3 regions of the Gordonia metallireducens genome follow, and region 2 is predicted to be linked to each of the others. Evidence: predicted binding sites of a transcription regulator. Region 2 holds the regulator's gene; each other region holds the start of a gene.
What was found. The regulator LexA, encoded in region 2, represses DNA repair genes until DNA is damaged. The targets are predictions, from matches to a motif close to CGAACANNTGTTCG.

Region 1: the regulator LexA is predicted to act here: its motif matches at 3,121-3,134, upstream of LQD00_RS13265 (HNH endonuclease signature motif containing protein).
Region 3: the regulator LexA is predicted to act here: its motif matches at 3,886-3,899, upstream of LQD00_RS16150 (SAV_6107 family HEPN domain-containing protein).

The regions. Positions count from the first base shown of each region.
Region 1 is NZ_JAJQJP010000032.1:13,001-20,266, forward strand. Features, by position in the region: gene LQD00_RS13260 (DUF6541 family protein) at 1-1,129, shown strand, start outside; gene LQD00_RS13265 (HNH endonuclease signature motif containing protein) at 1,511-3,094, opposite strand; gene LQD00_RS13270 (MBL fold metallo-hydrolase) at 3,297-4,133, shown strand; gene galE (UDP-glucose 4-epimerase GalE) at 4,138-5,157, opposite strand; gene rfbB (dTDP-glucose 4,6-dehydratase) at 5,204-6,208, opposite strand; gene rfbA (glucose-1-phosphate thymidylyltransferase RfbA) at 6,306-7,181, shown strand; gene LQD00_RS13290 (dTDP-4-dehydrorhamnose 3,5-epimerase family protein) at 7,210-7,266, shown strand, end outside.
Region 2 is NZ_JAJQJP010000057.1:194,941-202,206, reverse strand. Features, by position in the region: gene LQD00_RS22290 (DeoR/GlpR family DNA-binding transcription regulator) at 1-362, opposite strand, end outside; gene LQD00_RS22285 (putative PEP-binding protein) at 513-2,186, shown strand; gene lexA (transcriptional repressor LexA) at 2,191-2,898, opposite strand; gene LQD00_RS22275 (LysM peptidoglycan-binding domain-containing protein) at 3,139-3,675, shown strand; gene nrdR (transcriptional regulator NrdR) at 3,775-4,263, shown strand; gene hrpA (ATP-dependent RNA helicase HrpA) at 4,237-7,266, opposite strand, start outside.
Region 3 is NZ_JAJQJP010000039.1:36,489-43,754, forward strand. Features, by position in the region: gene LQD00_RS16130 (methylenetetrahydrofolate reductase) at 1-380, shown strand, start outside; gene LQD00_RS16135 (LppM family (lipo)protein) at 403-1,290, opposite strand; gene LQD00_RS16140 (phytoene desaturase family protein) at 1,352-2,974, opposite strand; gene LQD00_RS16145 (GNAT family N-acetyltransferase) at 3,024-3,692, opposite strand; gene LQD00_RS16150 (SAV_6107 family HEPN domain-containing protein) at 4,013-4,477, shown strand; gene LQD00_RS16155 (DUF3040 domain-containing protein) at 4,655-5,056, shown strand; gene mraZ (division/cell wall cluster transcriptional repressor MraZ) at 5,519-5,959, shown strand; gene rsmH (16S rRNA (cytosine(1402)-N(4))-methyltransferase RsmH) at 6,203-7,189, shown strand; gene LQD00_RS16170 (hypothetical protein) at 7,192-7,266, shown strand, end outside.

The DNA of each region.
Region 1 (7,266 bases), on a different contig from region 2:
TCGTCTCGCCGATCTCGCGACCCTGGCAGTCACCGCCGTGCTCACGATGATCCTCATCTTCCCCGTGGTGATCGGCACGATCCGGGTCGCCGACACCAACGAACTCCCGTTCTTCGACTTCCGGGAGGAAGGGATCGGGGTGCTGCGCGGCCTGGCGCAAGGCGCGTTCAACGGCACGATCCCGCTGGAGCTCAACCACTTCCCGATCTGGCCGCTGATCATCGTGACGGTTCTCGGCCTCGGGGTGCTGGCCTGGCTGCGCTGCTGGGCGGGACTCGCCGTCTGGCTGGTCTTCGCGCTGGTGACAACCAACTCGGTGGTGTCGCTCGGCCCGCTGTCGTACCCGCTCGGCGCGATCGGCGGCTACTTCTACAACTCGCCGCACCGACTCACGTTCGTCGTCGCGATCTTCTCGGCAGCGGCGGCGGGTGTCGCTATCGGCGTGGCGGTGGTCGCGCTGATCGGCGTCGTCGGGCGGCGGTTCGGTCAGTCCGACGAGACGACCGCCAAGGGCACCGCACGCGCGGGTTGGCTGGTCGCCGCGACCTACGTGGTGTTGCTCGCGCTGATCGCCGGCGCCGCAGTGGTCCGCTACCCGCCGAACGCACAGATCGCCTCGAAGGAACGCGGCGGCAAGTACGTCGGCCCCGACGACCTCGCCGCCTACGCCTGGCTGGCATCACAGCCCGACGCGCAGGACGTGCTCGTCCTGAACAACCTCGACCAGGGCACCGGCTGGCTGTACCCGGTCACCGGCGTCACCCCGATGTTCCCGTTCTACCGGGCCAACGAATTCTCCGACCGGCAGCGCGACCTCTTCTGGGGTGTCGCGAAGATCGGCGCCGACCCTGCGATCGACCAGATCGTCCGGGACATGAACGTGCACTACGTGATCGACTCGCCGACGAGCTACTGGGAGTTCCAGCGCGGCCGGCCCGACCCGGCAAACGGACACCAGGGTGATCCGTTCCTCGAACTACGCGAGAACGGCGCTCCCGGATTGACCGAGGTCTTCCGTCAGGGCGAGGCCGTCGTCTACCGCGTCAACGACCTGGTCTACCCGCCGCCCCCACCCGTCGAAAGTGCTCCGGCCGAGGGCATCCCACCCGTCCCGGCCCCTGTTCCCTGAGGTGCGAGGAGCGCAAGCCGCCGGGCTGAGTGGCGACGCGGCCCACTCGCTCCCCGAGGTGCGAGTGCGGTTGCGCGCGTCGTCCATCGTTCCCTGCGAGGTGCGAGTGCGGTTGCGCGCGTCGTCCATCGCTCCCTGAGGGGGGAGTGTGGTTGCGCGCGTCGTCCATCGCTCCCTGAGGTGCGAGCGCAGCGAGCCTCGAAGGGCTGGTGACACACCGCCGCCCAGCTGACTACCGGTCGACGTCAACCCGACTGGCAGACTTCGATCGACGTCTGCCGGTCGAGTTGAGGTTCGGCAGTCGGATCTGGGCGCTTCTCAGGAGGCGGACCTTTCGACCCTGACGACGGCAGGTTTACCAGCCCTTCGAGGCTCGCTGCGTCAGCTGCGCGGGTACGCCGCCGCGAGGAGTAGCGAGGCGAAGGTGGCTTCGGCGTCGGAGGCGTTGCGCAGGTCGATGACTTCACGCATCTGTAGGCGTGGGGTATCGCCGGACTCTTCTGGTCCGTGGATTTCGGTGCGCACTTGTCGCAAGTGTTCGGTGAATCGGCGGGGTATGTCGGGGCGCCGGTTGATGTGTTCGGGGTTGGGTGGTGCGCCGGGTTCGGCGTTGAGTCGCCAGGCGCAGCGGCCTTCGTCGGGTCCTTCGCGCACCATCCGGGTGGTGAAGCCGCCGGGTTGGTTGCTGACCATGCGGTTGTGTTTCGGGCACGCGGGTGCGAGGTCGGTGATGTCGGTGAGTCCACCTGCTGCCCAGTCGAGCTGGGCGTGATGCATCTCGACGTGTGCGGCGGCGAGGTCGCAGCCGGGGGTGGAGCAGCTTTCGCCGTCGGGTCGGGCGAAGGAGACGAGGCGTTGTTCACGGGTGGCGAGGCGTTTGCCGCGTCCGAAGTAGAGCGGGACGGCGGTGGCGTCTTTGAACACCGCCAACCAGGGTTGGGCGTCGGCGACCATGTTGATGAGCTCGGGGATGGGGATCAGCGTGCCGGTGGCGGTGGTGGCGAACCCGGCCTCGCGGCGGAGGTCGTTGAGGTCGGCTTTGATGATCAGCTGGGTCGGTAACCCGCGGTGACTCTTACCCAGGAGTCCGTCCTCGAAGACGGCCTTCAATAGGGCGTTGACGGCGTCGTGGTTGAGCTGGGCGGGGGTGCGGTCATCACGCTCAGCAGCCGCGGCAACGGCGTCGGGGTCGGCGTCTTCGATCGACCCATGTGGGGAGTCGGGGTCGTCGGGGTTGTTCATGCCCGGTTTGGCCCACACGGCGAGCAGCATGGTGACCCGGGCGAGCAGTTCCGGAGTCAGATTGGCGGTCAGTTTGGCGGTGCCGTCGACGCGTTGGCGGTGGACCGACAGGTTGCGTCGGCGTTTGCGGTCGGTGTCGTCGGCGAGTGTGCCGTCGGGATCGAGGTGAGCGAGTAGGCGTGCGCCGAGGGCGGTGATGTCGGCGGGGGTGTGCTCGATGGCGATTTCGGCCATCTGTCGTTCGGCGGCGACTTTGATGTCGTGGTCGATGGCGTGGGGGATCTGGTCGAGGACGTCGAGTACTGCCCGGACGTGGGAGGTGTTGACGTGGCCGTTGGCCAATGCTTCTGCCAGGGCGGGGTGTTCGGGTTCGAGTGGTTCGCCGGTGTGGCTGAGGTGGGTGGCGGTTGCGTGGCGTTGTTTGGTGCGGCGCATGGGGTCGGCCACGCGTAGGCGGTGGGTCATGAACGCGGTGATGCTGCGGTGGCCGGTTTTGTGGGGGAGGTCGCGGTCGGCGATCTCGACGATCTGTCGGTCGCCGGCGAAAGTCATTCGCGCAATTGCCCGTTCGGTTTCAGCTGCACTGTCGACGAGTTCGTCGTGCGAGCACCCGGCGAGGTTCATCGTTTGCAGCTCGTCGATGAGGGAGTGGATTCGGTCGATGACAGCGACGGCGCCGGACGGTTCAGGGTCGGCTGGATCGCCAAGCGAAGTGTCGGACATGACGGTCACCCCCTGAACCGATAGTGCGAATGTATGTTCGATAGTACGCCCGAAACCCAAGCACCGCAACGGTTGTCGGCGAAGATCTCGTGGAGGAAGTATGTCGGTAGGTACTGGTAGAGTGCGGGTTCGCCTCGATCCGACGGGCCATATCCGGCCCAAACCCGCGCCCGATGACAGTGACGGGGGTTAGCGTCGAAGCATGCAGCCGTGGATGTGTGTTTTCTGCGCAAACGAGTTCGCCCCCGACGTGGACCTTCCCGAGGTCTGCCCGATCTGTGACGACGACCGGCAGTGGGTGCCGACGAGCGGGCAGCAGTGGACCCGGCTCGATGAAAATGCCGATAATGCGCTCGACGTCGCAGAGGTTGAGCCGGGCCTCGTCCGGCTGTCGCTGAGGCCGTCGGTCGGTATCGGTCAGCAGGGATTCCTGGTGACCACCCCGGAGGGCAACATACTGTGGGAGCCACCAGGTTTCATCGGTCCGGCCCTCGTGGACTGGTTGGATCAACACGGCGGTGTCAAGGCAGTCGCGGCCAGTCACCCGCATCTCTACGGAGCCAGTGTGTCCATCAGCCACCGTTTCGGCAAGGTCCCGGTCTTCTACAACGACGTCGATCGTCGGTGGCTGACCCGACCCGACCAGGTCGTGAAGTTCTGGTCGGGTGGGACAGAAGTTCTCGGCGATGTTCGACTCGTCCAGTGCGGCGGGCACTTTCCGGGCAGTGCGGTGCTACACCTGCCGCACGCCGCGGACGGTCGGGGAGCGCTGCTGACCGGTGACACCATCAAAGGTGTCGCGCAACCGGGCATGGTGACGTTCATGCGGAGCTACCCGAACATGATCCCGTTGTCGCCCAGGCTCGTTCGCCAGATCGTCGACCGGGTCGCGGCACTGTCCTTCGACCGGTTGTACGACGCTTTCGGCGTCGTCGTCGACGAGAACGCGCGGGAGGTCGTCGAATCGTCCGCCCGGCGCTACATCGGTTGGGCCACCGACGAGATCGTCGATCCCGACGATCCGTACGCCACCCGGTGACGGTTCAGGCGTCGGGGTAACCGGTCGGGTTCTCCGACTGCCAGCGCCACGTGTCGACGCACATGTCGTCAATCGTCTTGGTGGCGTGCCAGTTCAGGTCGGCGTTCGCGCGAGTGGGGTCGGCGTACGACGCGGCGATGTCGCCGGGCCGACGGGGTGCGATCTCATAGGGGATCGGCTTGCCGCTGGCCTTCTCGAAGGCGTGGACGACCTCGAGGACCGAGACGCCCTGCCCGGTGCCCAGGTTCCACGTCGACATGCCGGTGTCGCCGGTGCTGATGCGGTCGAGTGCGGCAACGTGCCCGGCGGCGAGGTCGTCGACGTGGATGTAGTCGCGGACGCCGGTGCCGTCGGGGGTGTCGTAGTCGTCGCCGAAGACCGACAACTTCTCGCGCCGGCCCACTGCGACCTGCGCGACGAACGGCATGAGGTTGTTCGGGATACCCGACGGGTCCTCGCCGATCTGACCGCTCGGGTGCGCGCCCACCGGGTTGAAGTAGCGCAGCGCGGCGATCCGCCAGGCGTCGGAACTAGCCGCGACGTCGCGCAGCACCTGCTCGATCATCACCTTCGTCCAGCCGTACGGGTTGGTGGCCGAGGTCGGGAGATCCTCGGTCATCGGTAGCTCGGGGTCGGCGCCGTAGACGGTCGCCGACGACGAGAACACCAGCGTGTGCACGTCGTGGCGTTCCATCGCCCGCAGCAACGAGAACGTTGTGCCGAGGTTGTTCTGGTAGTAGTCCAGCGGCTTGGCCACCGACTCGCCGACCGCCTTGTACCCGGCGAAGTGGATGACGGCGTCGACGTCCTCGTGGGCGAAGAAGTGCTCGGTCTTGTCGACGTCCGCGAGGTCGAAGGCGTGCACCGGGATGGAACGGCCGCTCAACGCCTCGAGCCGACCCACCACGGTGGGCTTGGCGTTGCTGAAGTCGTCGACGATGACGACATCATGACCGGCGGAGACCAGCTGGATCACGGTGTGCGAGCCGATGTAGCCCGCGCCGCCGCTGACGAGTACGCGCATGTGACCACCGTAGGCGGCGGATCTGGGAGAACGCCAAACGTGCCGGCTAGCCCGTCACCCGTTCGGTGGCGGCATACTTCTGTTCGACGGCGTCCTTGGCGGGCTGCCACCAGCCGGTGTTGTCGCGGTACCAGTCGATGGTCGCGGCCAGGCCGGCGCGGAAGTCGAGATAGTTGGGGGTCCAGCCGAGCTCGGTGCGTAGACGGGTGGAGTCGATGGCGTACCGGCGGTCGTGGCCGGGACGGTCGGTGACGAAGTCGAACGCGTCCTTCGGCTGACCCAGGAGCTCGAGGATGGACTCCACGACGGTGCGGTTGTCGACCTCGCCGTCGGCGCCGATCAGATAGGTTTCGCCGATCTGACCTTTGTCGATGATGGTCCACACGGCGTCGTTGTGGTCGTCGACGTGGATCCAGTCGCGCACGTTGCGGCCGTCGCCGTAGAGCTTGGGGCGCACCCCGGACAGGACGTTGGTGATCTGGCGGGGGATGAACTTCTCGATGTGCTGGTAGGGGCCGTAGTTGTTCGAGCAGTTCGAGATGGTCGCGGCGACGCCGAAGGACCGGCCCCAGGCGCGGACGAGCAGGTCGGAACCGGCTTTGGTCGAGGAGTAGGGGCTCGACGGGTTGTAGGCGGTGTGCTCGGTGAAGCGCGCGGGGTCGTCGAGGTCGAGGTCGCCGTAGACCTCGTCGGTGCTGATGTGGTGGTAGCGCACCTGATGGGCGCGCACGGCTTCGAGCAGCGTGTAGGTGCCGACCAGGTTGGTCTGCACGAACGCCGACGGGTCGGCCAGGGAGTTGTCGTTGTGGGATTCCGCGGCGAAATGCACCACCAAGTCCGCCTCACCCACCAGTTTGTGGACCAGGGGGGCGTCGGCGATGTCGCCTTCGATGAGCTCGACACGGTCGGCGACCGGGGCCAGGGTCTCGGGGTTGGCGGCGTAGGTGAGTTTGTCCAGCACCCGGATCGTCACGTCGGAGCGCGTGGCCAGGGTGCGCAGCACGAAGTTGGCGCCGATAAAACCGGCACCACCGGTCACGAGAACACGCACGTCGTTCCTTCCGCCTGAGGCATTCGTGGACGTCACTCTACCGAGGCGGCGGGTGTGCACTCGGTGAGCCGGATCGTCGGGCACTAGGCTGAGGCGCATGCGAGGGATCATTCTGGCCGGTGGCACGGGCACGCGCCTGCACCCGATCACGCAGGGTGTGAGCAAGCAGCTCGTGCCGGTCTACGACAAGCCGATGATCTACTACCCACTCTCGACGCTGATGCTCGCCGGCATCCGCGACATCCTGATCATCACCACCCCGCACGACGCCCCGGCCTTCCAGGCGTTGCTCGGCAACGGTGACCAGTTCGGCATCAACCTCACCTACAAGACCCAACCCTCGCCCGACGGCCTCGCCCAGGCATTCACCCTCGGCGCCGACCACATCGGCGACGAATCGGTCGCACTCGTCTTGGGCGACAACATCTTCTACGGCCCCGGCCTCGGCAGCCAGCTGCAGGGCTTCGAAAACATCGACGGCGGAGCCGTATTCGCGTACTGGGTCGCGAACCCGGAAGCCTACGGCGTCGTCGACTTCGACGCGAGCGGAACCGCGATCTCGCTGGAAGAAAAGCCGGCACAACCGAAGTCGAACTTCGCCGTTCCCGGCCTGTACTTCTACGACAACGATGTGGTCGAGATCGCCCGCGGCCTCAAGCCCAGCGCCCGCGGCGAATACGAGATCACCGACATCAACGCCCACTACCTCGAACGCGGAAAACTGTCGGTCACTGTCCTTCCTCGCGGCACGGCCTGGCTCGACACCGGAACCTTCGACAGCCTCCTCGACGCAGGCAACTTCGTCCGCACCGTCGAACAACGCCAAGGCCTCAAGATCGCTGCGCCGGAAGAGATCGCGTGGCGTCGCGGATTCCTCGACGACGACGGGCTGCGGTCCCGCGCGGAGAAGCTGCGCAAGTCCGGCTACGGTGACTACCTGCTCGAACTCCTCCAGCGAGGCAAGGGGTTTTGAGCACACATCCGACGCGAAAGGCTCATCCATGAAGGTGCGACCCCTCACGATCGACGGTGCGTGGGAACTCACGCCGGTTCAGCAT
Region 2 (7,266 bases):
GTGAGGTCGCGGTCGCGCGGCATGGCCTCGGCGGCCCGGAAGGTGGTGGTACCGGCGTCGAAGAGGACCGACCCGCCGTCGGGCGGGAGGAAGCGGAGAGCGGCACGGCCGATCGCGGCCTTCTCCTCGGTCTGCTCCGTCTCACGCTCGTCGATGCCGAGTTCACCGATCACTCGCAGGACCTCGGGGCGGACGGCGCCGCCATGGACGCGCTGCAGGTGCCCGGCGCGTTCGAGGACCGCGAGGTCGCGGCGGACCGTCTCACTCGTCACGTCGAACTTCGCGGCGAGCTCGGCGACCGAGGCGCGTCCTGCGACGCGCACTTCCTCGGCGATGGCCTGCTGTCTCTCCTCGGCGTACACACCGGCTCCGTTCTGATCGTTCCCGTGGCTCGTGTCCGAAGGCCCTGATTGACTTCGTCAATGTGGGAACATGTTGCTTTGCGTGTTGTAGTAACTGTGTTTACGCCTGTTTGTGTTGACAAGTCAAGAAGAATTTGTAACCGTGGTCACATGACGCAGAATCTGACGGGGACGCCGGTCGTCGGTGGTGTGGCTCTCGGGCCCGCGCTCTGGCCGGGACGCCGACCCGACCACTCCGCGGAGGCGCTGAGCGCGGGCGTCGAGATCGCCGAGGACCAGCGCGCCGCGGAGGCCGAACGGTTCACCGCCGCCGCGGCTGCGGTCGCCGCGCGTCTGCGTGAGCGTGCATCCCAGAACACCGGTGTCGCCGCCGAGGTCCTCACCGCCACCGCCGGACTCGCGGAGGATCGCGGGTGGATCGGTGCCGCCTCGGGACTCATCGCCAAGGGGGCCTCGGCCCCGTCGGCAGCGGTCGCCGCCACCGAACAGTTCGCCGCCGTGTTCACCAAGCTCGGTGGACTCATGGCCGAGCGCGTCACCGATCTCAACGACGTCCGCGACCGCATCCTCGCCGAGCTGTTGGGCCTGCCCGAGCCCGGAGTGCCCACGCCGGATGTGCCGTCGGTCCTGCTCGCCGACGACCTGGCGCCCGCCGACACCGCGGGGCTCGATCCCGCCACCACCATCGCGCTCGTCACCCGCCTCGGCGGGCCCACCAGCCACACCGCGATCATCGCCCGGCAGCTCGGCATCCCGTGCATCGTCGCGGTCCCCGGCCTGGACGAGATCGATTCGGGCACGGTGATACTCGTGGACGGGACAACCGGTGAGGTCGTCGTGGAACCCGATGACGCCGCAGCGCGCGCCCGCGTCGACGAGCACACCCGTCAGGCGGCTCTGGTCGCGGGCTGGTCGGGTCCGGGACGCACCGCCGACGGTGTCGAGGTGGCGATCCTGGCCAACGTCGCCGACGGGTCGTCGGCCCGCGCGGCCACCGACCATGCGGTGGAGGGTGTCGGACTGTTCCGCACCGAACTGGCCTTCCTCGAACGCGCCGACGAACCGACGGTGGAGGAGCAGGCGGACATCTACCGCGAGGTCCTCGACGCATTCGGCGGCCGCAAGGTCGTCATCCGCACCCTCGACGCCGGCTCGGACAAGCCGCTGCGCTTCGTGAACCAGCCCGAGGAGGCCAATCCGGCTCTCGGTGTTCGCGGCGACCGGATCGCCCTGGCGCACCCCGAGATCCGCGCCCACCAACTCGACGCCATCGCGCGCGCCGCCGAGGGCTCCGAGACGAGCCCCTGGGTCATGGCGCCGATGATCGCCTCACCGGCCGAGGCGGCGGCCTTCGCCGCGCAGGTGCGCGAACGGGGACTGACCGCCGGGGTCATGATCGAGGTCCCCGCCGCCGCGATCCTCGCGCCGGCGATCCTGTCCGAGGTCGATTTCGTCTCGATCGGCACCAATGACCTCACGCAGTACACGATGGCCGCCGACCGGATGTCGGCCGACCTCGCATCCCTGACCGATCCGTGGCAGCCGGCCGTCCTGCACCTCATCGCGACGGTCGCGCGGGCCGGACGGGATCAGGGGAAACCGGTGGGCGTGTGCGGCGAGGCGGCGGCGGACCCGATCCTCGCCTGTGTGCTCGTCGGACTCGGGGTGACCTCGTTGTCGAGTGCTCCGGTGGCGGCCGCTGCGGTCGGTGCCCGGCTCGCCGGCGTCACGCGAGCAACCTGCGAAAACGCAGCGGCAGCCGCGCTCGCCACCACCGATCCGGCTGCGGCTCGCGCGGCTGCCGCCGCGGTCCTCGAGAGCTGAGGGGTCAGATTCGCCGCATCACGGTGACGACCTTGCCGAGGATGACGGCCTCGTCGCCCGGGATCGGGTCGAACAGCTCGTTGTGCGGCATCAGCCAGACGTGACCCTTCTGGCGTTTGAAGGTCTTGACCGTGGCCTCGCCGTCGATCATCGCGGCGACGATGTCACCGTTGTCGGCCACGTTCTGCTGGCGGACGACCACCCAGTCGCCGTCGCAGATCGCAGCGTCGATCATCGACTCGCCGACGACCTTCAGCAGGAACAGCGAACCCTCGCCGACGAGCTCGCGGGGGAGCGGGAACACGTCCTCGACGGCTTCTTCTGCGAGTATCGGACCACCTGCGGCGATCCGGCCGAGCACCGGCACGAAGGTGGGCTCGGGCAGCGCGCCACCGGTCGGTGACGTGGGCGTCGGCGGCTCGCTCGGCGCGATGTTGACCGCCCGCGGACGATTGGCGTCGCGTTTGAGCAGGCCCTTGCGTTCGAGTGTCCGCAGCTGATGGGCGACGGAGGAGGTCGAGGTGAGACCCACCTCGTCACCGATCTCACGGATGCTCGGCGGGTAACCGCGTTCGCGCACGGATTTGCGGATCACCTCGAGTACTCCGCGCTGCCGCGGCGTCAGCGAGGCCTCGGCCGCCGCTATGTCTGCCGGGGTGACGGGCTCGTCGGCGCCCCGCGCTCCGGTGCGCTTACCGCCGTCATCGCTCATGATCGGGCTTCCTCTCGATTTCCGAACGTGCTGGTAGATCGCTTGTCTGCCGACGACCCTAGCCCAGAATGCCGACCGCATCAAACATTTGTTCGACGTGTCGCGAGACAATTGTCGGAGTGCCGTGCTACAAATTCGAACATCAGTTCATCGAACAGGTGATCGACACTCGAACAGTTCGAACGCCGACGACGCAGTCGGACGCACGGACAGAGTTCGACCGGAAACACGGAGGGCACCATGCGCACCGCCACTCTCATCGACCCCGTCCGCTCCACCGATCCGGTCCGCGGTGACATCCTGGAACGTCCGCGCCCGATGCGCCGCGGCGACGGCCGCCGTCCCGCCGACGGCCGCCCGGTGCCCGAGTCGGTGGTTCGGGTCCGTCGGGTCGCCTCCACCCAGTGCGCCTCGCCGGTCGGCCTGCGCGGTCGTGGACCCGTCGTCCCGGCCCAGCATCCCGCGCAGCCCGCCCCCTCGGCGGTCATCCGCCGGCGCCGGCGCACGGCGACGGCAATCCTGGCCGGCGTCGGACTCGCCCTGGCGGTGTGGGTCATCGCGGTCGTCGGGCAGAACTACGCCGCAACGGTCACGCCTTCCTCGGTCGGCACCGAGGTCGTCCACGTGCGCTCGGGCGACTCGCTGAGCACCATCGCATCACGCGTCGCCCCGGAGATGCCCCGCGAGGCGGTCGTCGACGAGATCATCCAGCTGAACGACCTCCCGTCCAGCGGCCTTCGCGTCGGCCAGCCCCTCCTCGCCCCCCGGTATCACTGAGCGCGGGCGGTATCCTCGATGTCACAGGGACCGGCCGACTACCGGCCTGGCATGCGGCCCGGCTGCATCAGAGTGTCCCGTGACCTGCGTGAGGATACGATGCGCTGCCCCTTCTGCAAGAACGACGACACCAAGGTCATCGACTCGCGTGTCGCTGATGAGGGGCAGGCCATCCGGCGTCGCCGCTCCTGCGTGGAGTGTGGGCGACGCTTCTCGACCGTGGAGAGCGCAGTGCTCGCGGTGGTCAAACGCAACGGGGTCACCGAACCGTTCAGTCGCGAGAAGGTGATGCGGGGCGTCCGGCGCGCATGCCAGGGACGCCACGTCGCCGAGGACGCGCTGGCACAGCTCGCCCAGCAGGTCGAGGACACGGTACGTGCCAGCGGATCGGCCGAGATCCCCAGCAACGAGGTCGGACTCGCGATTCTCAAGCCGCTGCGCGACCTCGACGAGGTTGCCTACCTGCGCTTCGCGTCGGTGTATCGCTCGTTCGACTCCGTCGAGGACTTCCAGCGCGAGATCGACGACCTGCGTTCGGCGTCGTCCGATTCCGGAAAGGCCTCAGCCGAGTCGGTCAAGAGTTCGTAGGACCCGCTTCTCCGACACCGGGTACGCGGTACCGAGTCGCTCGGCGAACAATCCCACCCGCAGCTCCTCGACGAGCCACTGCGCCTCGTCGTTGACGACCGCCTTCCGGTGCTCGGGCACCTGCGTCAGTCGCTGGGCCCACCGCTCGGTCACCCGGTCGACGACGGCCACTCCGGCCTGGTCCCGGGCCGCGGAGGCCGGCAGTGCCGTCAACCGGGCTTCGGCCGCCGCGAGATAGCGCGGCACGTTCTCCAGATGTCGTCGCGCGGTGGCGGCGATGAAGCCGTCGAAGACGAGATTGTCGAGCTGTTCGGCGACGTCGTCGGCTGCGAGTGAACCGGCATGACGGTCGATCGCGGCGCGTACCGGCGCCACCCACCCGAGGGATTCGACAGCGAGAGAGAAATACTCCGGCGCCGATTCGGAGATCCGCGGCCGCAGTTTCTCCGTGAGCGCGCGGAACGCCTCGGGTGAGCGCACCGCGGACAGCGTGCCGGCGTCGAGGCCCGCGACGACATCGCGGATGGCGCGGCGTGTGCAGTCGGCCAGCAGCGCATCGAGATCCGGGTAGGGACTCTGACTCAACGCGAGTCGGCCCGCCGCCCCGAGTGAACCGGCGACCCGTCGGTGCAGCGGCGGGATCGCGAGGTCGAGCAGTGCGACGATCCCTCTCTCCGCCAACCGATCACGGGTCTGCTCCGAGGCTGCGTCGATCACGACCACCCCGCGGGTTCGCCCGGCATCGTCGGTGATCGCGTCGATTGTCGGGTAGCGGGTGAGGCGCTGTCCGGCGATGTCGACGGTCCGCTGGGCGGCGAGCGTGCCGATGCCCTCGTCGGTCCAGGTGCGGTACAGGGTGCGCTTCACCGTCTTCGTCGCGGCGGGGGTGCCCGCACGCTGGAGTTCGGCGATGGAATCGGCACGCGCGGTGATCTTTCCGGCGTCGTCGACCACCGCGAAGTGCATCCTGAGGTGGGCCGGAACCCGGTCGACGTCGAAATCGGCTGCGGTGACCGTCATCTGCGTGATCGTGGTGAGCTCGCGTGCGAGCCCGACCGTGAGCGGTTCGCTCCGGGGTGTGAGGCGCGCCAGGGCCAGCTCGGCGAAACGCTGTGCCGGGGACATCGACTTGCGCAGCTGCTTGGGCAGCGACTTCACCAGTGCGGTGGCCAGTTCCGTCCGCATGCCGGGCACCGACCAGTCGAAACCCGCCGAGCGCACATGGGGGAGCAGAGCGCGCGGGATGATCACGGTGACACCGTCATCGGGTGCGCCGGGTTCGAACCGGTAGCGGAGTTCGAATCGTGTGTCGCCCTGTTGCCAGGCACCCGGGTAGTCGGTGGGCGCGGCCTCGGTGCTCGCCGCGACGTCCTCGGGCTTCAGATCGAGCAGAGCCGCGTCAGAACGTCGGGCCTTCTTCCACCACGTGTCGAAGTGCCGTGCGGAGGTGACCTCGGGGCCGACGCGCTTGTCGTAGAACTCGAAGAGCTGATCCTCGGTGATCACCAACCCGCGCGTGCGCATGCGGTTCTCGACGTCGGAGGCCGCTTCGAGCAGGGCGCGGTTGCGTTCGAAGAACGGGTGCTGGGTACGCCAGTCGCCCTCGACGAGGGCATGGCGGATGAACAGTTCGCGGGAGACGACCGGGTCGATGGGGCCGTAGTCGACGCGACGTTGCGCGACGAGTGTGACGCCGTACAGCGTGACCCGTTCGTAGGCCATCGCGGCACCGCGCTTCGACGACCAGTGCGGCTCGCTGTACGTGCGTTTGACCAGATCGCCGGCCAGCTTCTCCGCCCACAACGGATCGATGCCGGCGACCGTGTGCGCGAACAGGCGAGAGGTTTCGAGGACCTCGGCGGCCATGATGAACGACGGCGGCTTCTTGGCGAGCGGGGACGCCGGGAAGATCATCAGGGTCGTGTTGCGGGCCCCGGTGAACTCGCGGCCCTCGGTGTTGCGCGCGGCGATGTTGGACAGCAGACCCGAGAGGATGGCGCGGTGGACCGCGTCGGCGTCGACCTCGGGGAGGTCGGAACCGGCCGGACTCACCGGCCAGTCGAGGTCCTTGACGATCTCGGTGAGCTGGCGATGCAGGTCGCGCCATTCCCGGATGCGCAGGAAGTGCAGGAACTCCCGTTCGCACATCCGCCGGAACTTGCTGCTGGACAACTCCTTCCGCTGCTCCTCGAGGTAGCGCCACAGCTCGACGTAGGCCAGGAAGTCCGACTGCGGCACGACGAAGCGACGGTGGGAGGCGTCGGCGGCCTCGCGATGCTCGGCCGGACGTTCGCGGGGATCGGGCAGCGACATCGCGGAGGCGATGACCAACAGGTGGTCGAGACAGCCGAGTTCGCGGCCGGCGATGAGCATCCGGGCGATCCGCGGATCGACGGGGATACGGGACATCGAGCGGCCGACGGGGGTGAGGCGCGGCGGACCGCCCTCACGGCTCACCGTGATCGCACCGAGCTCGGCCAGCACGCCCATGCCGTCGCGGATGGCGCGGTCGTCAGGCGGCTGCACGAACGGGAAGTCCGCGATCTCACCGAGTTTCAGCGAGGTCATCTGGAGGATGACGGCGGCGAGGTTGGTGCGCAGGATCTCCGGATCGGTGAACGCGGGCCGGGCGTCGAAGTCGTTCTCGCTGTAGAGCCGAATACACACGCCGGGGGCGACGCGACCGCATCGGCCGGCGCGCTGGCGGGCGCTGGCCTGCGAAACGGGTTCGATGGGAAGCCGGTTGACCTTGGTGCGGGTCGAGTACCGGCTGATGCGGGCCGTGCCGGTGTCGATGACGTAGCGGATCCCGGGCACCGTGACCGAGGTCTCGGCGACGTTGGTGGCCAACACGATCCGGCGACCGTTGGACGGGGCGAAGACCTTCTGCTGGTCGGCGATCGACAGCCGCGCGAACAGCGGGACGATCTCCGCGCCGCCGTTCCGGCCGGATCCGGTCCGACGCTTCAAGGCATCCGCGGTCTCGCGGATGTCGCGCTCGGT
Region 3 (7,266 bases), on a different contig from region 2:
TCTTCGACGTCGAGGACTACCTCCGACTCCGCGACCGGGTGCAGGCCGCCGACCCCGAGCAGGGTGCCAAGCCGATCATCCCGGGCATCATGCCGGTGACCTCGCTGGCCAGCATCAAGCGCATGGCCGAACTGTCCGGTTCGGTGATCCCGCCCACGGTGATCGAGCGGTTCACCAAGGCCGCCGGTGACGGTCCCGAGGAGGATCGTGCGTCGGTTCGCGCCGTCGGCATCGACTTCGCCACCGAGACCGCGGAACGGCTCATCGCCGAGGGCGCACCGTGCCTGCATTTCTGCAGCCTCAACTTCGCCAAGGCGACCTCAGAGGTGCTCGGCCGCCTCGGTGTGGACGTCGACGCCGCGCTGCACGTCCCCGCCTGACGCGCCGGTCGGTCGCGGCTTCCTAACTGTTCTCGGTCGCCTTCGCGGCCTTCGGGTCGGCGGCCGCCGAGAGGCCCTCACCCGACAGGGTCGACGGCGCGGTGTTGGTGGCGACCGGTCGTCCCGGGCGCGGGCCGCGGTACCGCTTCGCGTAGGCGATCCGCGCGATGACCAGCACCGCGATCAGGCACACGATGGCGACGAACCAGGACCAGCTGCTGACCGCGGCGGTCGCGGGGTCCGGGTAGGTGGCGTCGGCGGTGAAGTCCGACGGCTCGCCCGGAGCCGGGGTCCAGGTGACCGTCGACTCGCCGACCTGGTCACCGTTGGTCGCCGTCACCGGCCCGCCGAAGGTGACCGTCAGCTGGACGAAGTCGCGACCCGGGATGAGCTCGGACAGGTCGGTGTCACCGCGGAATCGGACCACCTCGCCGCTGCGCTTGGCGGTGAGGTCCATCGTCAGCGAGGTCTCGCCGTAGGCGTCGGCGATGATGTCGCCGAGCTGGCCGAACTGGCCAGCGGTGAGATCGGAGAAACTCGCGCGGCTGCCCACGCGGGTGACGGCCTCCTCGGGCTTGTCGCCCCCGGCACCCTTGTCGTCACCGTCGGCGGAGTCCGACTCCTCCTCGGGCGTCTCCTTGTACTCGGTCACCGAGACCTGCCCCATCATCGACTCGGGGAGATCCAGCTGCGGGGCGCCACGGGGATTGTCCGGGGACGTCGCGACGATGACACTGCCCGAATACCGATCGCCCACCGTCGTCGAACGCTCCAGACAGCCGGCCATCAGCGGCGACAGGAGGAGAGCCACGATAGCCACCGCCACCGGCATCAGCCGGCGGTGTCGGGACTGACCGCGGGAGGACTTCGGTGCACCCTGCTCGGGATTCGACAATCGCACGCTGCTCATCGTGCCAGACACTCAGCCGAACACCTGTCTCCGACGCTCAGCGAACACACGTCTCCGACGCTCAGCCGAACAGACGTCTCCCACGTAGGGCAGCGTGGCCCGCGATGTAACCGCTCGCGCCCGTCACCCCGCCGCCCGGATGCGTCGACGCCCCGGCCAGGAACAGCCCCTCGGCGCCGGGGACGCGATGACCGGCCAGATCCGGGGTCGGTCGCCACATGAACATCTGGTCGATCGACATCTCGACATGCATGATGTTGCCGCCGATCAGCCCGAGTTCGGACTCGAGGTCCTCGGGGGTCTGGATGTACCGGTGGGCGATGGACTCCGCGAAACCCGGTGCATGGCGGTCGACCTCGTCGCACACCGCTGCGGCTGCCTGCGCACCCAGCGTCGACCAGTCGCCCCCGGCGGCGGTTGCGAGCCGGTACGGATGCCACTGCGCCCACAGGTTGATGGCGTGTCTGCCCTCCGGGGCGAGGCTGGGGTCGATCGCCGAGAAGCTCATCGCCACGACGGCGGGCCGCGGAGGCAGTGAACCCACCGCCGCGGCGGCGTGCGCGCGGACCAGGTGTGCACGGTCGGTCACCAGCAGACCGAGGGCGGAGTGGACGCCGTGGGCGGGCAGGTCGTCGGGGAGGTCGCGGTAGGCGGGTAGTGCGGTCGTGCCGAGGCGTACCGCCATCCCGATCCCGCTGCCGACGACGATGTCGCGCCGCCAGCGGTCGATGGCCCCGGCGTCGAAACCGCCCGCCGCCAACAGATCCAGGGTCGCCAGGACGTGGCAGGCGTTGATCACCGTGGGCGTACACCGACGCTCGCCGGATTCGGTCTGCACCCGCCAGTGGTCACCGCACCGGGTGATCGAGACGGCCGGGTCCCCGCACACGATCCGGCCGTCGTCGGCGCCGATGCGGTGGACGAGCGCATCGGTCAGCGCACCGCTGCCGCCGATCGCGCGGCCGGGTGGGATGAGATGCATCAGGGCGGCGAACCCGACCATCGGCGCGGTGCCGGGCGCATTCATCGGCGGTCCCGACTGCGCGCCGAACCAGGCGAGCCCGGCCTTGAGCTGTTCGGAGTCGAAGTAGCGGTCGAGGAGCGAGTCGCCGGACGTCATGAGTTCGGCGGTGAGGTTCATCATCGCGCCGCTGCGGCGTCCGATCAGGCCGGTGCGTTCGGTGGTGGCCGTCGACCCGAGACCGCCGAACGCCCGCCCGAACTGTCCCATCGACGCAGGTCGGTAGAAGGCGTCCATGACGGCCCGCGCCCGCGGCGTCCAGGTCTCGACGAACTGCCGGTACGCCGCGGCATCCTTTGCGCCGCATGCCCGTTCGATGGAGGCGCAGGTCGCGTCGAGGTCGGTCCGGAAGACGATCGCCGGCGCCGTGTCGGTCGCCGGCACGAAGGCCCAGGGGTCGCAGTCGACGTAGCGGAGTCCGTGCGAGGCGAGGTCGAGGTCGTCGAGAACAGGGGAGTGCCGGATCATCAGGTGCGCCGAGGAACCGCGATCGATGCGGTACCCGGGGAAACGTTCGACGGTCGACACCGCACCGCCGGGGATCTCGTCGCGCTCGAAGACCTCGACGTCGCGTCCGGCCTTCGCGAGGTAGGCCGCGGCGATGAGGCCGTTGTGGCCGCCGCCGACGACAACCGCGTCGCGCCGCTCCCCGTGCCCGCTCATGCGTGTTCCGTGTCGTGCGCTGTCGTCGTTGTCTGTGCCACGCCCTCCATCATCCAGATTGTGGCGGACCGGGGGGCGGCGGTTGCAGGTTCAGCGGCAGCGGACGGCCGAGGAACGCGAACGGACGGGGGTCGCCGGTGAAGGTGAAATGCCGGAGCACATCCGAGAAACCCATCCGCCGATACAGCGACCAGGCCCGGTTCTGCTCGGCGGGGATCTCCGGCGTCGACAGCAGCACATGGCGTTCGGGTCGCTCGGCGAGCAGCCGCGCCAGCAGCAACTGCCCGATGCCGCGCCCCTGTGCGGTGGGGTGGACGTGGAGCTCGGTCAGCTCGAAGTAGTCCCGGGCGATCATCTCGATGTCCGCGGGGGAGCGTCCCGTCTGCCGCAGCCCGAGCCGGAGTTGCTGGTTCCACCACTGCCCGGTCGCGCCGGTGTAGCCGTAGGCGATGCCGACCAGGACGTCGTCGGGGCACGTACCCACCGGCGGTCCGACCCGGCGCCGGGACGTCGGCATCGACTGTGCCTCGTGCGGGGGCAGGGTGGCGACCGCGCCGACCGCGCGCCAGCCCGGCCGGGCGATGTGTTCACGCCACAGCGACGCCCGGTGCACCTCGGTCCCGCGGGGATACCCCATCGCGGTCACATAGACGTCGAGAGCGGGCTCCAGCCACACGCGGGAGTCCTGACCACCGAGGTTCACCAGACGGATCGTCAACGTCGGATCGCCTCCGGGCTCATCGAGCGGGCCCGCACCGTCCCGGCCATGCGCTCTCCGACCATCTGGTGTGACTGTCCTCTCGGTGTGGCGGGCTCCGCGGAATCGGGTCGCGGGAGTCGGTGTTGAAGAAGGATGCGGGCGCGGCCTCACGCCTTGAAGAGACGCGCACCGCTAGCTATATTGAACGTGTCGAACGGGTGTTCGATGAATGTGCCTCCGCAAGCTGTTCGCGTTCATCCCGACGACATGACGGTCCGGTGGCGGACGAGGGAAGCGTCTGCCACCGGACACCGTCGCCAGCGAGTGAGGAGGATGCCATGCCCGGACGGCCCACATCCCGCCGGTCCGCGCCCGTCGACCCGGTGATGGTCGGACGTGCGCGCGATCTCCTCCAGCGTGCCCACCTCCTCCTCGACAACGCCGACGGTGTCACCGACGACGCCGAACGCTTCCGGCAGTTCTATCTCGTCGCCCTCCGTGCGGCCGGTGCCGCGATCGCGATCGGCGAGCCGGCCGGACCCGCCCGCCGCAAGACGTCGAACGCCTGGACCCGTATCGGTGTGGTCGCTCCCGACCTCGCCCCGCTGGCCGCGCGGTTCGCCACGCTGTCGCCCGTCCGGATGAAAATCGAGTCGGGGATCATCCGAACACTCGACCCCGACAGTGTCGCCGGCATGCGACTCCTCGTCCTCGACTTCCTCCGGCAGGTCGAGACCTTGGTCATCGCTTACGAGCAAGGCAAATTCGGGACAGAGGACCCCCAAATCGGGCGAACTGCGTGAGGCCGGACACACTTTCGGCGTTCCGTTGTCGTTCCGGTATGTGCATCCGGGCCCACAACACCGAGTAATGGTGGTCGCGGCTGATTTCACCTCGTATCATGGGAGAATAAGGCGCAGACGCCTCACCGGTCGCGGTTGACCGTCGTCGGCGTCGCGGATCAGGGAGAAGGAGGGTCGGTGCCACTTTCGGAGCACGAGCAACGCATGCTCGAACAGATCGAGAGCGCTCTGTACGCGGAAGACCCCAAGTTTGCGTCCAGTGTCAAGCGTCGTCGGCTGGGTAAGTCGAGTGGCCGTCGTCGCCTACAGGCGGTGGCGGTCTTCGTCGTCGGCCTCGTGATGCTCGTCGGCGGTCTCATCGTCAAGATCGACATCGGGGGCTTCCCGATCGTCAGCCTCCTCGGCTTCCTGGTGATGTTCGGCGCCGGCCTCTTCGCCCTCTGGGGTGACGACCTCGCCGACTCCGCGACCGCCGCGCCGCGCGCGGGAGGCAAGAAGCAATCCGGGTCTTCCGGCTCCAAGCGCAAGCTGTCGGAGCGGATGGAAGAACGATTCAACCGTCGGTTCGAACAGGAGTAGATCTCCGGTCGGTCTGACGGCCACGACCCTCGAGAGCCGCGCACCCATGTGGGTGCGCGGCTCTTTTGCTGTGCACGACCCGGCTTCTCACGTGCGATTCGGCGCGCTGTCGACCATGTCCCCACCGTCACCCACTCCCGGCCCCCACCTGCCCCCACCGGCGTTCCCCACCTTCCCCCACCCGAGTTCCCCACTTTGCCCCACCTGGGAAGAAGCACTGGTCGCATGGGCATCTGAAGCCTCAGAAAGCCCGTCTGTCACACGATCGATGGACAAGGCGACACGCGTTCACGCACGGGACACGCACGAAGTGTCAGAAGTTTCACCTGCTTGAACTGGGGATTTGCTGGATAGTGGAGGTCGAGTGGGCTTCTGGGGTGGAAAGTGGAGGAAAGTGGGGTACTGTGGCAGCACTGGGTGAGGCGATCCGGAGCGCGGAACCCAGGGGCAGGAGGTGTCGACATGTCTGTGCGATTCGTCGGCACCTACACGCCCAAATTGGACGACAAAGGGCGACTCACGTTGCCCGCCAAGTTCCGCGATGCACTGGCAGGAGGGGTAGTGGTCACCAAAGGCCAAGACCACAGCTTGTCGGTGTATCGGACCGAAGAGTTCGATGCGATCGCGGCGAGGATCGTCGAGGCGTCACGCAACGACCCTGACCTGCGTGCGTTTCAGCGGACCTTCTTCGCCGGTTCGGAAGAACAGCGACCGGACGGCCAGGGCAGGATCAGCCTGTCCTCCGACCATCGCGTCTACGCGGGACTGTCCAAGGAGTGCGTGGTGTTCGGCAGCTTCGATCACCTCGAGATCTGGGATTCGGCCGCATGGGACGAGTACCAGTCGCAGCACGAGGAGAACTTCTCGGCAGCCAACTCGGCCGCGTTGAACGCGGTCTTGTAGCCGAGAGGGGACGAGGCGAAGCGGTACTCGGGCTTCGGGTGGCACGAGGCCCCGATCCGGTCCGACCCTGGCGTACTTCCCCAACGCCAGGTACGGAATCGGATCGGGACCTCGCTCCATCCGGGGCGCGGCCCGACGGTGATGAACCGTCCGCCCGCGACATGAAACTCCTCCGACAAGTCCTTCGCACCGAAACGCCGACTCTGCCGACCGACATGGCCGACACGCCGATGGGGGCCCTCCGTGGATGACACTGGTGACGACACTCGCCGCTCCGGCGAGTTCGGCCACATCCCGGTCATGGGCCGGCGCATCGTCGAATTGCTCACCCCGGCACTGGAATCAGAAGACCGGCGGGTCTTCCTGGATGCGACGCTCGGTGCCGGTGGGCACAGCGAACTCATCCTGAACACATTCCCCAACGTGCACCTCGTCGGTATCGACCGCGATGCCTCCGCCCTGGACATCGCGCGGCGCCGACTCGAACCGCACGCGGACCGGATCTCCCTGCACCAGGACACTTTCCACGAGATCGCCGACGTCCTCGACGACGCCGGTGAGGAAACCATCGACGCCGCCCTGTTCGACCTCGGTGTCTCGTCGATGCAGCTCGACCAGGCCGGCCGGGGTTTCGCCTACTCGGTCGACGCGCCCCTGGACATGCGGATGAACTCCGACGACCCGCTCACCGCGGCGGACGTCCTCAACACCTACGGTCACGGCGAACTGGCCCGTGTGCTCTCCGAGTACGGGGAGGAGCGCTTCGCAGGCAAGATCGCCTCGGCGGTCCTGCGGGAGCGCGAGAAAGAACCGTTCACGACGAGTGCACGTCTCGTCGAACTGCTCTACGCCACCATCCCGGCGGCGACCCGGCGGACCGGTGGCCACCCGGCCAAGCGCACCTTCCAGGCCCTGCGTATCGAGGTCAACCACGAACTCGACGTCCTCCGCGAGGCGTTGCCGACCGCGCTGTCGGCGCTCACCGTCGGCGGCCGTGTCGCGGTGATGAGCTACCAGTCGCTCGAGGACCGGATCGTCAAGCGGGAGTTCGCGGCCCGCACGACCTCGACCTCGCCGCCTGGCCTGCCCGTCGAGTTGCCCGGCACCGCCGCGGAGTTCCGCCTCGTGACCCGCGGCGCCGAGCGTCCCGACGACGAGGAACTGACCATCAATCCGCGATCGGCACCGGTTCGAGTCCGGGCGGTCGAACGAGTCGAGAAGAAGGGCTGATCATGACGATCCTGCACGACGCCCCTCGTCGCTCCGGCTCCGGCCGTTCCGACGACAAGCGTTCCGGCGCTGGACGT